One region of the Cytobacillus sp. Bac17 genome, then DNA from elsewhere that is predicted to be linked to it. Evidence: predicted binding sites of a transcription regulator. Region 1 holds the regulator's gene; each other region holds the start of a gene.

What was found. The regulator Rex, encoded in region 1, represses fermentation and respiration genes when NADH is low (regulators of the CRP and FNR family bind a similar motif). The targets are predictions, from matches to a motif close to TTGTGAAATATTTCACAA.
Region 2: NR125_RS19555 (cytochrome c oxidase subunit 2A) is a predicted target of Rex. The motif match lies at 2,569-2,586, and genes of this name have one in related genera.
Region 3: NR125_RS11875 (L-lactate dehydrogenase) is a predicted target of Rex. The motif match lies at 2,985-3,002, and genes of this name have one in related genera.

What each region holds. Positions count from the first base shown of each region.
Region 1 covers NZ_JALJRC010000029.1:3,093-8,245, forward strand. Annotated here, with positions in the region: gene tsaD (tRNA (adenosine(37)-N6)-threonylcarbamoyltransferase complex transferase subunit TsaD) at 1-78, shown strand, start outside; gene NR125_RS23620 (ABC-F family ATP-binding cassette domain-containing protein) at 307-2,229, opposite strand; gene moaC (cyclic pyranopterin monophosphate synthase MoaC) at 2,420-2,902, shown strand; gene NR125_RS23630 (redox-sensing transcriptional repressor Rex) at 2,930-3,574, shown strand; gene NR125_RS23635 (YdiK family protein) at 3,596-3,799, opposite strand; gene NR125_RS23640 (CPBP family intramembrane glutamic endopeptidase) at 3,846-4,571, opposite strand; gene groES (co-chaperone GroES) at 4,889-5,153, shown strand, end outside.
Region 2 covers NZ_JALJRC010000019.1:31,049-36,201, reverse strand. Annotated here, with positions in the region: gene NR125_RS19570 (hypothetical protein) at 1-106, opposite strand, end outside; gene NR125_RS19565 (nucleobase:cation symporter-2 family protein) at 213-1,523, opposite strand; gene NR125_RS19560 (xanthine phosphoribosyltransferase) at 1,520-2,122, opposite strand; purine riboswitch at 2,277-2,378, opposite strand; gene NR125_RS19555 (cytochrome c oxidase subunit 2A) at 2,738-2,887, shown strand; gene NR125_RS19550 (cytochrome c oxidase subunit II) at 2,909-3,385, shown strand; gene NR125_RS19545 (b(o/a)3-type cytochrome-c oxidase subunit 1) at 3,385-5,040, shown strand; gene NR125_RS19540 (DMT family transporter) at 5,076-5,153, opposite strand, start outside.
Region 3 covers NZ_JALJRC010000008.1:1,723-6,875, forward strand. Annotated here, with positions in the region: purine riboswitch at 78-179, shown strand; gene NR125_RS11865 (nucleobase:cation symporter-2 family protein) at 349-1,704, shown strand; gene NR125_RS11870 (aromatic ring-hydroxylating dioxygenase subunit alpha) at 1,727-2,737, shown strand; gene NR125_RS11875 (L-lactate dehydrogenase) at 3,025-3,954, shown strand; gene NR125_RS11880 (L-lactate permease) at 3,990-5,153, shown strand, end outside.

The sequences.
Region 1 (5,153 bases):
TTTGAAAAAGGACAATTCGCCGGACTTGATTTAAATGCCAATCCCGGTTTGGACATCACTATCCACAATGATAAATAAATTAGGAAAAAGTCCCCGACCGCGTAGGGGGCTTTTTCTGTGGATAAAATCATTTATTTCAGAATTTTATGTTGGTAATGTGGATAAAAACTGTTTAAGTTGTGGATAATGTGGAAAAGTCTGTGGAGAGTATATATAACTGCATTTTTATTGTGATTATCTCTGTGGATAATAAAAAAGACTGGCAGTGACTATTCTACCAGTCTAAAAGTTATGAATTTTCCTTTATTAATCATCAGCTAAAAGTGTCCATTCTTCCATCAATTCTTCCAACTTAGCTTTTGCTTGATCAGTTTCATTTGTGATACCCATCACTTTTTCATGGTCTTGATAAACATCCGGATCACAGAGAAGCTGATCATTCATATCGATTACTTTCTCCAATGCTTCTATTTGCTCTTCAATTTCCTCCATTCTTCTTTTTCGTTGGCGTTCGAGCTTTTTGGCTTCTTTATCCTGCTGATAATTATTTTTGTCCTGCTTAACAGGCTGTGATGCCGTGGATTCATCTTGCTCATTAAGTGCAAGCAGTTCCTCTTGTTCCTGCTTTTTTTCCACATAATAATCATAATCGCCGAGATACACTGTTGCCCCAATACTGGAAAGTTCAACTACCTTTGTTGTAATTCTGTTGATAAAATATCGGTCATGAGATACAAAGAGAATCGTTCCAGGATAATCGATCAATGCATTTTCAAGAATTTCTTTGCTATCCAGATCCAAATGGTTTGTAGGCTCGTCGAGGATTAAGAAATTGGCTTTCTGCATCATAAGCTTCGCAAGCGCAAGACGTGCCTTTTCACCGCCGCTCAGTGTTGAAACAGTTTTAAGAACATCATCACCAGAGAAAAGAAAGTTCCCAAGTATTGTCCGGATTTCCTTTTCCGGTTTTAGCGGGTATTCATCCCATAATTCGTTCAGGACTCTTTTATTGCTGGTGAGTTCCGCCTGTTCCTGGTCATAGTAGCCAATTGTCACATTGGAACCGTACTGTATCTCCCCGGAAAAAGAAGAGATTTTTTTGATGATGGTTTTGAGCAAGGTGGATTTACCAATTCCATTGGGCCCCACCAGTGCAATGCTGTCACCTCTTGCCAGTCGCAGTGAAATACTCTCGCTCACTATCTCTTCATAGCCAATAGCAAGAGAATGAATATTTAAAACCTCATTGCCTGATTGCCGTTCAATGTCAAAGCCAAAAGAAGCTGATTTCTCGTCTCCAAGCGGCCTGTCCATCACGTCCATTCTGGCCAGCTGCTTTCTGCGGCTTTGTGCCCTTTTGGTTGTGGAAGCACGGGCAAGATTTCGCTGGATAAAATCCTGCAGCTTAGCGATCTCTTCCTGCTGTTTCTCGAATTGCTTCATTTCTCTTTCAAAGTTAGCCGCTTTTTGATCGAGATAGGAACTGTAGTTTCCTGGGTACTTTCTTATTTGGCGGCGGGAAATCTCGTAAACCTGGGAAACGACCTTATCAAGGAAATATCGGTCATGGGATACGATTAGAATGGCACCATTGTATCCCTGCAGGTACTGTTCGAGCCATGATAATGTTTCAATATCCAGGTGGTTGGTAGGCTCGTCCAGTATTAAGATATCAGGCTTTGTCAGCAAAAGTTTACCAAGGGCCAATCTGGTACGCTGTCCGCCGCTCAATGATGAAATTTTAGTGTCATAGCCCATTGAGCTGAAGTTGAGTCCGTGGAGAATGGAACGGATATCTGCCTCATATTGATAGCCGCCATTTTCTTTGAAATCAACCTGAAGCTTGTCGTATTCTTTTAAGGTGCGTTCATAGGCATCAGAGTTATTTAGGATATCAGGGTCCGCCATTTGTTCTTCAAGGCTGCGAAGCTGTTTTTCCTGCTTCTGCAGATGGCTAAAAACAGTCAGCATTTCATCCCAAATGGATAACTCTGATTCCAGGCCGGTATTTTGTGCAAGATAGCCAATTGTTACTTCCTTTGGCTTTATAATCTCACCGGAGTCATATGTCATTTGTCCGGCAATAATTTTCAAAAGGGTGGATTTTCCTGCACCATTGCGCCCTACTAGCGCAATCCTGTCCCTGGTTTGTACTTCAAGCTTTATATTGGTTAAAATGGGATCAGCGCCAAAATTTTTCGCCAGCTGATTGACTTGTAATAATATCATGTTCTTTCACCTCGGGTATAGAGTAAGTGTAACTCATTCATATATGTTCGGCAATAAAGGAGACAGGACTATAAGCCCTTCTGCGGGGCATTCAATCAAGACAAAAGGCAAATAAATATGTGAGGAACAATACAAAGCACATACAAAGTAACAGAAAAATAGTGTATGATTTTGAAGAGAGGTGTTTTGAATGGCGGATTTTACTCATTTTAATCAAGAGGGCAGGGCAAAAATGGTGGATGTCAGCGATAAACCTGAAACGGCAAGAACAGCCATTGCTCAATCAAGTATTACTCTTAATCAGGAGATATACGAAAAGATAACATCCAACTCCATGAAAAAAGGGGATGTACTCGCTGTTGCACAAACTGCAGGCATTATGGCGAGCAAGAAAACATGGGACATTATTCCGATGTGCCATCCGCTGCCGCTTAAGGGCGTGGACATTTCATTTTCATGGAAGGCGGAAGAGGAAGAGTATGTCCTGATCATTACTGCTTCTGTAAAAACGAAGGGAAATACGGGTGTGGAAATGGAAGCGTTAACAGCCGCTTCTGTCTGTGCGCTGACCGTTTATGACATGTGCAAGGCTGTAGATAAAGGAATGGTGATTGGGCCAACCTTTTTAATAGAGAAAACAGGCGGAAAAAACGGAGATTTTAAAAGAAATTAATTCATCATAAGAAATGGGGATGGACGAATGGCCAATGAACCAATTAAGATACCGCAGGCAACAGCTAAACGGCTGCCTTTATACTACCGCTTTCTAAAAAACCTTCACTCATCAGGCAAACAAAGAGTCTCTTCAGCAGAATTGAGTGAGGCGGTAAAGGTAGATTCTGCAACAATCCGCCGCGATTTTTCGTACTTTGGTGCGTTAGGAAAAAAAGGATATGGATATAATGTGAATTACCTGCTGGGCTTCTTTCGGAAGACTCTTGACCAGGATGAGCTGACTAAAGTAGCTTTGATCGGGGTAGGGAATTTAGGAACAGCCTTTCTTAACTATAATTTTCTTAAAAATAATAATACCAAAATAGAAGTAGCCTTTGATGTTGATGAGAGTAAGGTTGGCACGAAAATCGGTGATGTACCGGTCCATCATATGGATGACCTTGAAGAAGTTATTATAAATAATAATATTCAGGTGGCGATTTTAACGGTGCCGGCACCGCCTGCCCAGGCTATTACCGATCGGATGGTGAATGCGAAAATAAAAGGAATCCTTAATTTTACACCTGCGAGGCTCACTGTGCCAGCCTCGATTCGGATTCACCATATCGATCTGGCAGTAGAATTGCAGTCACTGGTTTATTTTCTGAAAAACTATCCGGAAGAAATGTAAAAAAATGAGCCTTTTGGGGGCTCATTTTTTCATTTTATTTTTCATTTTAAAATGCAGGCCAACCATCCGCAGTCCGGTGCCAAAATCGAATGTGGCAATTATAATCAGAAAATAAGTAAAGAATCCCCAGGTTTCTTCATGCTGGATATTCTGTATGGCTATAAAAGTGAAAAGGCATCCGAGAAGGATGTAAATAAAGCCTGAAAACAAAGGTGTGCTTCTCATCAAAATCCCCCAGTAAGTTTAAAACTCTGCAAAGCATTTCCCTATGCTAGAAAAAGCTGATAAAGCTCTGCATTTTTTCCATTTCTTCTAACCATTTTTGCATATTATCCTGATTCAGCTGGATAACCGCAACAAAGGTGTTCATCGCCACATGGGCAAAAATCGGCACAATAATCCGCTTCGTTTTGACATATAAGAAAGCAAAGGTGAACCCCATTGCCGAGTACAGCAGTACATGTTCAGGCTCGAAATGGGCAAGTGCAAAAATGACTGAGCTGATCAGGGCCGATAAGAAGAAGTTGAAGCGCTTATGGAGAGAACCGAAAATAACTTTTCTAAAGACAATCTCCTCAAGTATTGGCCCAATGACCGAACTAATTAAGATAACGATTGGCGATGCTTCAATAATCCGGATAATCTGCTGCGTATTCTCAGATCCCATTTCAATCCCAATCATATTTTCAATGCTGGCAGCAGTAGCTTGAGCGATCAGGGCCAAAAATATACCCCCAACTGCCCAGCCCGCTGAGCTTGCTGCGGAAGATGCATCCCTATCCAGGCCTTTTTTCATCTCTTTTCTTAATAATAGAAGCGTAATGATCAGTGTAACCGTAAAACTGATGACAAGCCAGTAGGCTACAGCCAGGATCTGCATGTTTTCGGGGTTCTGTCCAAGGGCATCTGCAATAAATAACACAAGCGGAACGCCAAACAAACTGGACAGCTGCATGGCAATATAAGCTATTAATATAAACCAATATTCCTTCTTCAAAATGTTATACTCCTTATTCTGAGTGTTGGAAAACAAGTCCTAAAGCCATTGTACTCTTAATAAGGAGCGGGTTTCAAATATCAGCATCAAAGCAGGAAAATACTATGGGTAAAGTGAAGAGTTCCGAAGCATACTTAAGAGGTTGTCTGTGTCGAAAAATAGCGTGTATGGGCGAATGAAATTTTTTCTAAAAAATTTAAGCTTCACCCTTGCAAATAGAAATGAGATTCATTAATATAATAATTGTGTTAGCACTCATACAGAGAGAGTGCTAATAAATAAAAATATTTACATATTATTTGAGGAGGTTGTTTCACTTGTTAAAGCCACTAGGTGATCGAATTATTATCGAGCTTGTTGAAACTGAAGAAAAAACTGCAAGCGGCATCGTACTGCCGGACACTGCTAAAGAAAAGCCTCAAGAAGGTAAAGTTGTAGCTGTAGGAACTGGCCGCGTTCTTGAAAATGGTGAGCGTGTTGCCCTTGAAGTTGCTGACGGCGATCGTATCATCTTCTCAAAATATGCTGGTACTGAAGTGAAGTACGAAGGCAAAGAGTATTTAATTTTACGCGAAAATGACA
Region 2 (5,153 bases), on a different contig from region 1:
TTTGTACTTCTATATATATTTTTTTCGTAACCAGGATACCGCAAGCAGCACAAACCTCTTCTTCATTATATAAAAGCCGGCAGTTATCACAATAAAATTTCTCCATCACATTCCACTCTCTTTCGTGCGAGAAACAATCGCTTCGGAAATGTAAAATACCGATAGAATATTATATTGATTGCCAGAATTATTGTGATTGCCGCAAAGAAGAATTAGGAAGCCTTCTGCTCCGCAAAAGATGCAGGCTGAACTGCTTTTTTTCCTTTAGCAACATTGAATACGATATTTAAAAGAATTGCTGTCACACTGCCAGCCACTATACCGTTATCAGTCAGGATACGCACACTGGAAGGCATTTGCGCGAATAGTTCAGGAACGGCTGTTACTCCCAATCCCATCCCGACAGAGCAGGCAATGATTAATAAATTTTCCTGAGAGGAGAACTCTACCTTGCTGAGCATTTTTATTCCATAGGCGACTACCATACCGAACATGGCTACCATTGCGCCTCCTAAAACAGGAGTAGGAATAATGGTTGTCAATGCGCCGATTTTCGGAACTAGCCCAAGCAGTACAAGAAAAGCCCCTGCTGTATATATGACATTTTTTGTTTTAACGCCTGACATCTGAAGAAGTCCGACGTTTTGCGAATATGTTGTATAAGGAAAAGCATTAAAGACAGCACCAAGGATAATCGCAAGTCCTTCGGCACGATAGCCATTTGACAGATCTTTCTCTTCCAATTTTTCTTCACAGATATCACCAAGGGCAAAGTATACGCCCGTAGATTCAACTAAACTGACCATTGCTACGAGTATCATTGTGAGGATCGCTGTCACCTCAAATGTCGGCATGCCGAAATAGAAAGGGGATGGCATATGAAACCAGGAAGCTTCCCCAACAGCGGAGAAATCTACCATGCCCATAAAAAACGCAGTAATGGTGCCAGCAGCCAGCCCCAGCAAAATGGCAATCGCTCGAACAAAGCCTTTAAAGAATCGGAAAAGTACTATGATGAACAGCAAAGTGCCAAAAGCCAATGCTATATTTGTCAGGGAGCCAAAGTCAGGGCTTCCCTCACCTCCAGCCATATTATTCATTGCTACAGGAATTAACGTAATCCCTATAATGGTAACTACAGACCCTGTTACAACAGGCGGAAAAAATTTAACCAGTTTTCCAAAATACTTTGAAACAGCTACAACGAAAATACCAGAAACCAGAATAGAACCATAGATAGCAGGTATTCCATACTGCCCTCCGATCGCAATCATCGGTCCAACGGCCGTAAATGTGCAGCCCAGAACTACGGGAAGGCCAATCCCAAAAAATTTACTGCGCCATACTTGAAGGAGTGTTGCAATTCCGCACATAAAAATATCAATGGAAACAAGATAAGTAAGCTGTTCCCCTGTTAAGCCAAGTGCCCCTCCTACAATCAATGGTACAATTACCGCGCCTGCATACATGGCAAGGACATGCTGAATTCCCAATGAAGCAATTTTAAGCGGATTCTGATTCATCGTATCATTTCCTCCATATTCTTTGCTGTATTATCAAAGCTGATCATGCCGTTTTCAAGTGAGTCAATAATAGCTAAGGACTCGACCCGGAATCCCTTTTCCCTCAGCAGCTGTCCGCCATTTTGAAAGCCTTTTTCAATAACGATTCCAATCCCTGCAATTCCTGATCCCGCTTTTTTTACTATATCCGCAAGACCTAGTGCTGCCTGTCCATTCGCCAGAAAATCATCGATTATAAGGACATTATCTTTTTCTGATAGATATTTCTTTGAAACAGAGATTTCACTTGTTTCTTCCTTAGTAAAAGAATAGACAGAGGCTGTAATCAGGTCATTTACCAGAGTGAGAGATTTTCTTTTTCTAGCGAATACAACTGGAGCATTCAGATGGAGCCCAGCCATTACAGCTGGCGCAATCCCCGAAGATTCGATAGTCAATATTTTTGTAATCCCGCTTCTGGAGAATCTATCTGCAAATTCTTTGCCGACTTCATGCATTAGCTGAGGATCTATTTGGTGGTTCAGAAAAGAATCCACCTTTAAAACTGTCGGAGATAAAACAATCCCTTCGCTCTTTATTTTTTCAATAAGCATATCCATTTTGCATCCTCCTCTATGATAGATAGCCTTCAATTACTCATTCCAGCCATATAAAAAGCCTGAAGCCCATCGCATTCACAACATAAAAATGAGTGAAGCAATGGCCTTCAGGCTAATGATCTAAGCTGCAGGCAAACAAGGATGACTTTAAACGTCCTTTACATTGCTCACTCATAGTCGGATCATTTACGGTAACCCGGTAGAAACTTGCGAGCCATATCCTCGCGATTATATGAGTGAATGTTATTAATTTATTAACATTATAACATCATTTACTAATACTTCAATCAAAAATTTAACTAAATACGAACTAAACAATATATTACCAGAAAATTGTTCGCTAATCAGATAATTCGCCCTCTTCAGTATGTTTATTTTTAAAAATTTGCCTTCCTTCTGAAGCTCAATTAAACCTTCACAGTTTTTTCACAATTCACAGGAGTTTTTTGTGACATAAATCACTTAAATATCAATTTTTCACCATTATCATAGTGTTTAAGTTACGAATGAACAATTTGTGAACTCACTGAAAGCATCTAGAATCTTCCTAAATGTTTTGTATTATGAAAGTGTAATCATTTACTTTTTCCACATATTCGAAAGGAGTGAAAGACAATGGCGAAAACGGAACTCAGCCGAAAAACAAAAACTGAAATAGAGGATAGCTCTTCCTTAAAGGGAACGCTAGCTTCCGTTTTCTTATTAGGATTCTTCCTGATCATTACATGGGCAGGTGTTTATTCATTATTTATCAGCCGCTTTTAGAGTTAGAAAGGGGAAAAAGCCATGCATATGCATAAATTTGAAAAGGCCTGGCTCACTTTTGGAATCGGATCGCTGCTTGTTTTTCTAACAGTCTTGGGAGTCAGCGCATTTTACCTGGGCAATCAGCCCCCAAGCTGTTTGGCAACAATCGACCCTGAAAAGGTCGATACTACCGCTCCATTTAATGAGCCAGGACTGAAAAAGGTAGAAGGGAAAGATTGGGATTACGAATTGGTATACGTAGCATCTGCGTTTTCCTATAGCCCAGCTGAAGTGGAGGTTCCATATGGTGCTAAAGTGAAAATTATCGCAACAACCAAAGACGTTGTCCACGGTTTCGAAGTTGCAGGATCAAATATCAACATGATGCTAGAACCCGGCTATATCAGTGAACACATTACAACATTTGATAAAACTGGAGAATACTTAATTGTATGTAATGAATATTGCGGTGTTGGTCACCACATGATGTCGTCTAAAATTAAGGTGGTGGAATAATGTTTAATCCTTCAGCAAAATTTAAAGTTGACCGCCGTGACGGAAAATTGGCAATGGCTCACTTTTTCGTTGCATTTACAGCTTTAGCAATAGGCGGCCTTGCTGGCTTATTGCAGACTTTGGTCCGCTCCGGTAAATTCGAGCTTCCGGCAGGCATCGGGTATTACCAAATTCTCACGGTTCACGGTGTTGTACTCGGACTTGTACTTACTACCTTTTTTATAATGGGCTTCCAGTTAGCAGCAACAAGCAAAACATCAGGAACCCTTACAAATAAACAGCGAATTGCCGGCTGGGCCGGTTTTTGGCTGATGACAGCAGGAACTGTTCTTGCAGCTGTCATGATCCTGTTGAATGAAGCTACTGTTCTTTATACTTTCTATGCTCCTCTTCAGGCACATGCATTGTACTATATCAGTTTAACACTTGTTATAGTGGGAAGCTGGATTGACGGGGCAGCCATCATTATGAAGTATGCAGAATGGAGAAGAAAAAATCCCGGGCAGCCGAGTCCGTTATTAACCTTTATGTCATTGGTCAACACAATGATGTGGATTGTGGCAACAATCGGTGTAGCGTCTACTGTTCTTTTCCAGCTTCTTCCTTGGTCATTGGGGTTTGTAGAAACAGTAAATATCGGAGTCAGCCGTACTCTATTCTGGTATTTCGGACATCCGCTTGTTTACTTCTGGCTATTGCCAGCTTACATGGCCTGGTACGTTGTCATTCCTAAAGTCATCGGCGGAAAGATTTTTTCTGATTCATTGGCGCGCATGTCATTCATATTATTCCTGCTGTTCTCAATCCCTGTCGGATTTCACCATCAATTAATGGAGCCGGGAATTGACCCAGCATGGAAATTCTTACAGGTTATCCTAACATTCCTGGTTGTCATTCCATCTCTTATGACTGCATTTTCTCTTTTTGCCACTTTTGAAAGCTTTGGGCGTTCCAAAGGGGCCACAGGATTATTCGGCTGGGTAAAAAAACTGCCTTGGGGAGATGCCCGATTTACTGTTCCTTTCATCGGGATGGTTGCCTTTATACCTGCGGGAGCAGGCGGTATCGTTAATGCGTCCCACCAGATGAACCAGGTTGTCCATAACACGATTTGGGTAACCGGCCACTTTCACTTAACCGTGGCAACATCTGTAGTACTTACATTCTTTGGGGTTTCTTACTGGCTGATTCCACATCTCACAGGAAGAACATTAACAAAAGCGATGAATAAATTGGGTATCATCCAAGCAGTTATCTGGGCAATCGGAATGACATTCATGTCTGGTGCCATGCATGCTGCCGGTCTTCTGGGAGCGCCGCGCCGTTCATCATACTCTGAATATGGCGGAGCAGCACAAGCAGCAGAATGGATTCCATACCAGGTTGCACAGGCAATCGGCGGTTCTATCCTATTTATAGGCATCATCTTAATGCTTTATATCTTCATCAACCTTGCCTTTTTCGCACCAAAGGGAGAGCAGGAATTCCCTGTCGGAGAAGCTGCTGATGAAGCCGAAAAAGCTCCAATGGTATTTGAAAATTGGAAGCTTTGGCTTGGAATAACGGTTGTTCTTATTCTATTTGCCTACACCATTCCTTTTATAGATTTAATTCAAAATGCACCTCCCGGGGCTAAAGGATATAAGCTTTGGTAAAAAAAAACACTCCGTTCCGATATGGACGGAGTGTTTTAGTGTTCAAGCTTGCTTGAGTCTGCCGCCCTTCCTGCATTTTTCCTTCTTGCAGGCAAATTCACAATAATTACAGA
Region 3 (5,153 bases), on a different contig from region 1:
AACTCAGTCTAGCAGAAAAGTATTGTAAAAAATCTTGTTGTCATTTACAGAAAAGTTATTGTAAGAAAATTTCAATCAAAAAATTAAATAGTGTTTTTCATATAATCGTAGGGATATGGCCTACAAGTTTCTACCCGTTTACCGTAAATAAACCGACTATGAAAAGCAGGAACAGGATGGACAAAGACTCACTTGGAATTCGTCTGTTCTTTTCGTACTTCGATTTTTTAAGCTCGAGGTATATGCTTTTTTACGTTTGGGAGAGAGCATATACGTTGGGCTTTTTCTATTGGTCTGTTTAAAGAAACAGTGATTATATGGATATCATAACACCAACAGGGGGTTCTAATGATGGATGCAAGGACTGAAAAACGAAAAACAAACAGCAGTAAAACGGGAAAAGAGGTTTCAGTTGGACAATCCATTTTTCTGGGGCTGCAGCAAGTATTGGCGATGGATCTTTTCATTCCGCCGATGATTCTAGCAGGATTATTGTCCTTTTCCGTTCCGGATAGTGCTCTGTTAATACAAATGACCTTTATTGCCTGCGGAATTGCCACAATCATTCAAGCAGGATTTGCTATGAAGCTTCCAGTCATGCAAGGGCCATCCTTTGTACCGCTTAGTGCACTGGCAGCCATCGGAACAACTTCTGGAATCGGTGCGATGATTGGCAGTTTGATCCCCGGAGCTTTGCTTGTTGCCTTATTGGGCTACCCGCTTAAAGTATTCAGCAAGGTCGTCAGGAAATTCATCCCTCCGATTGTAGCGGGGACAGTCATTGTCGTTGTTGGGCTTTCATTAATGCCGAGTGCGATCAATTCTATCTACTCGGCACCAGGAAACTTTGGAGAAAATATATTCGTTGCAGCTGTGACAGCGGCTGTGCTGATTTTCTGCATGTATATTGGCGAGAAGTCCCAATCGAAACTGAAATACATTAAAATCGTATCCGTTATTTTATCACTGGGTATTGGATCAATTGTTGCTTCATTCTTTGGGTTAGTCGACTTCTCATCGCTGGGTAAGTCGGCGTGGTTCCAGATGCCAAGCCTGTTTGCCTTTGGAGCTCCTGAATTTGATCTGCATGCGATTCTGATTATGGCAGCCATCTATTTTATTGTCACAATCGAAACAACTGGGACGTGGTTTACGGTTAGTAAGGTGACAGGGGAAAAACTGGATGATAAACGTTTAAATGGCGGGGCATTTGGAGAAGGGCTGGGCTGTTTTATTGGTTCCTTCTTTGGGGGAACACCGGTAACAGGCTACTCATCCAATGCCGGCATCATTGCCATCACAGGAGTGAAAAGCCGCAGGCCGATTATCGCAGGCGGTGTGATTATGATTATCCTGGGCATGATGCCAAAGCTGATGAATTTAATAGCATGCATTCCCGGGGTTGTCATCAACAGTGTGTTTGCCATTTTATGCGTAGTCATCATGATGAATGGATTCAAAGTGATAAAGGAAGTGGCCTTTACAGAACGGAATATGCTTGTGATCGGTGTGCCGATTATGCTTGCCCTGTTTGCCGTGCTAATGCCTGCTGATGTGTTAAAAGGGCTGCCTGACATTGCAACCTATTTTGTCTCATCAGGTACAGCCATCGGAGCGATTACAGCGCTGGTTCTAAATCTGGTTCTGCCGCAAAAGCTTGAAGATAGTGTAAAAACAAATGAAGTAACAGTACATGTCAATTAAAGTCGCGAAGGGAAGTGTCGCTATGCAGCAAGATCGATTATGGAATGAATGGCATCCAGTATGCAAAGCAGAGGAATTGCTGGAGGATCCCAAACAGGTATTTGTCCTTGGGGAGCGTGTCGTCATTTTCCGCAATGAAAAAGGGGTTCACGCATTTAAGGATCTTTGTATCCACCGGGGGGCAGCCCTTTCCCTTGGAAAGGTGAAGAACGGAAATCTGGTCTGCGCTTATCATGCCTGGGAATACGATTGTACAGGTGCCTGTGAGAAAATTCCTGCCCTGCCGAGCGGCAGAGCCATTCCAAGTAAAGCAAGAGCAACCGTTTACCATTGTGAGGAGTATCTGGGGCTGATCTGGGTTAACTTAGGGGAAGATCCGGCGCCGCTTGTTTCCTTTCCTGAATATAGCATGGAGGGGTACCGGACTGCAATTTGCGGCCCCTATGAGGTAAAAGCAAATGCCCCAAGAATTATTGAAAATTTCCTGGATGTTTCGCATCTTATGTTTGTACATGAAGGCCTGCTTGGAGATGAGGATCATGCGGAGGTTGTCGATTATAAAGTTGAATTTGTTGATAATCGCTTAATTACTAGTAAAATCCCGGTCTATCAGCCGAACCCTGACGGACGCTCCAAAGGCGGGTATGCTGACTATGTGTATGAAATCCTCAATCCAACTACCGCCCGTTTTACAAAAACAACGGAAGGATCGGATGATGAGCTGACGATTCTGCTAGCTGTCAATCAAGAGGATCACGAGCAGGCCAAGGCATTTATGCTGTTGACCAGAAACTATGATCTGGACATGCCGGATGAGCCTTTTATTGAATTTCAGGATACGATTTTTTATCAGGATTTAGATATCGTCCAAAGTCAAAAACCAGAGCTGCTGCCGCTTGACTTACAGGCAGAGCTGCATCTTAAGTCAGACGCCCTTACTATTGCCTATCGCAAATGGCTAAATGAGCTGGGTGTGGAGAATGGCACAAATCCCATTCAGGATGAAGCACGGAAAAAAGTATTAGTGCAATAATGATCAGTGCCAGCTCCCCGCTATGCTGCAGCTTACAGGGGGGCTGGCACTTCTTATCCACTCCTTAATTGTTTAAAAAAGTTTGAGGAAAGACTTGCGCAAAAACAAAAGCACTGATATATTTTAAATGTGAAGAATTTCACAAATAACTATATCGATATTTTTTTTAATTTAATATGTGAATTAATTCACATAGATTTAATCACCTAAATAAGATGAGATCAATAGAATATTTTTTTATGACTTTATGTGAAATATTTCACAATTAATTATTGGAGGAACTTATTATGAATTTAACATTAGGAAACAAAATTGTATTAGTAGGAAATGGCGCTGTTGGATCAAGTTATGCTTATGCCTTATTAAATCAGGGCTTATGTGATGAGTTAATCATTATTGATGTAAATGAGGAGAAAGCAAAAGGAGATGTCATGGATTTAAACCACGGCATTGCCTATGCTCCAACGGCTATGACGATTAGATATGGTTCTTATAAGGACTGTAAGGATGCCGCTCTTGTGGTGATCTGTGCAGGGGCAGCGCAAAAACCGGGAGAAACACGGCTGGATCTCGTGAATAAAAACGTTAAGATCTTCAAATCCATTGTAGAGAGCATTATGGATTCTGGATTTAATGGGATTTTCTTAGTTGCAGCAAATCCAGTCGATATCTTATCTTATGCAACCTGGAAATTCTCTGGCTTGCCTAAAGAAAGAGTCATCGGGTCTGGAACCATCCTGGACTCTGCCAGATTCCGCTATTTATTAGGGAAAGAATTTGATACGGCAGCCGTAAGTGTCCATGGGTATATTATCGGTGAACATGGCGACTCCCAATTCCCGGTATGGAGCTTTGCCAATATTGCCGGAACCCCGGTAGCTGAGAGATTAACAGAAGAAAGAAAAGAAGAAATTGCTGTCCAAGTCCGGGATGCTGCATATGAAATTATTAACGCAAAAGGTGCAACCTACTATGGAATTGCGATGGGGCTGGTCAGAATAACAAAAGCCATCTTACGAAATGAGAATGTGGTATTGCCGGTTGGAGCATTGTTAGAAGGAGAATATGGCCACAGTGATGTGTTTGTCGGGATTCCGTCACTTATCACAAGAAACGGTGTGAAAAATATTGTTGAGCTGTCATTGACAGAGGATGAAAAAAGGAAGTTTGCTAGATCTGTTCAAACCTTAAAAGACATCCAAAATTCAGCATTATGACGAGTTGACATCTTAGATCCAAAGGAGCAGATCATATGTTAGTGGAAACGTTCAATCCTTTTCATAACCTGGCTATTTCCTCCCTGGTGGCAGCTATACCGATTCTGTTATTTCTGATTTGCTTGACGGTATTGAAAATGAAGGGTATTCATGCAGCACTAGTAAACTTAGCTGTCACTTTTTTCATCGCTCTTATCATCTTTAAATTGCCATTCGGAGAAGCGGCAGGAAGTGTTATTCAAGGTGCTGCATCAGGAATTTGGCCAATTGGCTGGATTATTGTCATGGCTGTATGGCTATATAAAATTTCGGTGGCATCAGGCAAGTTTGATATTTTGCGCGGAAGCATCGCAGGAATTTCCCAGGACCAGCGCATTCAATTTCTTCTGATCGGATTTTGCTTTAATGCCTTTCTCGAAGGAGCTGCCGGCTTCGGCGTACCGATTGCCATTTGTGCCGTGCTGTTAGTGTCACTGGGCTTCAAGCCTTTACAGGCAGCCATGCTCTGTCTCATTGCAAACGGTGCTTCAGGCGCCTTTGGTGCGATTGGAATACCGGTCGGCATTGTCGATACGTTTGGGATTCCAGGGGTTACTTCCATGGATGTGTCGATCATGACAGCTCTGACACTGCCGATTATTAACTTTACCATTCCCTTTTTATTAATATGGCTCATTGACGGGATTAAAGGAATTAAGGAAGTATTCCCGGCTATCCTGATCACAGCTGGGGTTTACACTGTGGCACAAGCAATCATCACGATATTTATAGGCCCGGAGCTTGCTGATATTATTCCTTCCTTATTAGCAATGGGTGTATTAGCGTTATTTCTGAAAAAGTGGAAACCAAAAAATATCTTTTTGCTCAATGGGAAAGAGTGTCGATTTGAACAGCATTCCTTAGGTAAAATTGTTAAAGCATGGTCACCATTTTATCTATTGACCCTATTTATTTTAATATGGAGTTTCCCGGCATTTAAAGGTCTTTTTGCTGAAGGGGGCCTGCTGGAATTCACAGTCATTAACTTCGATATACCCGGATCTTCTCTTAGTGTCAGCATCAGTTTAATAGGTGCTACTGGAACAGCAATCTTATTGGCAGGCTTAACGACAATCGCAACGACTCAAGGCATCAGTATGGGTGAAGGATTCAAGCTTCTCAAAAAGACAGTTTCAGAGTTTTGGACTCCGATTATCATG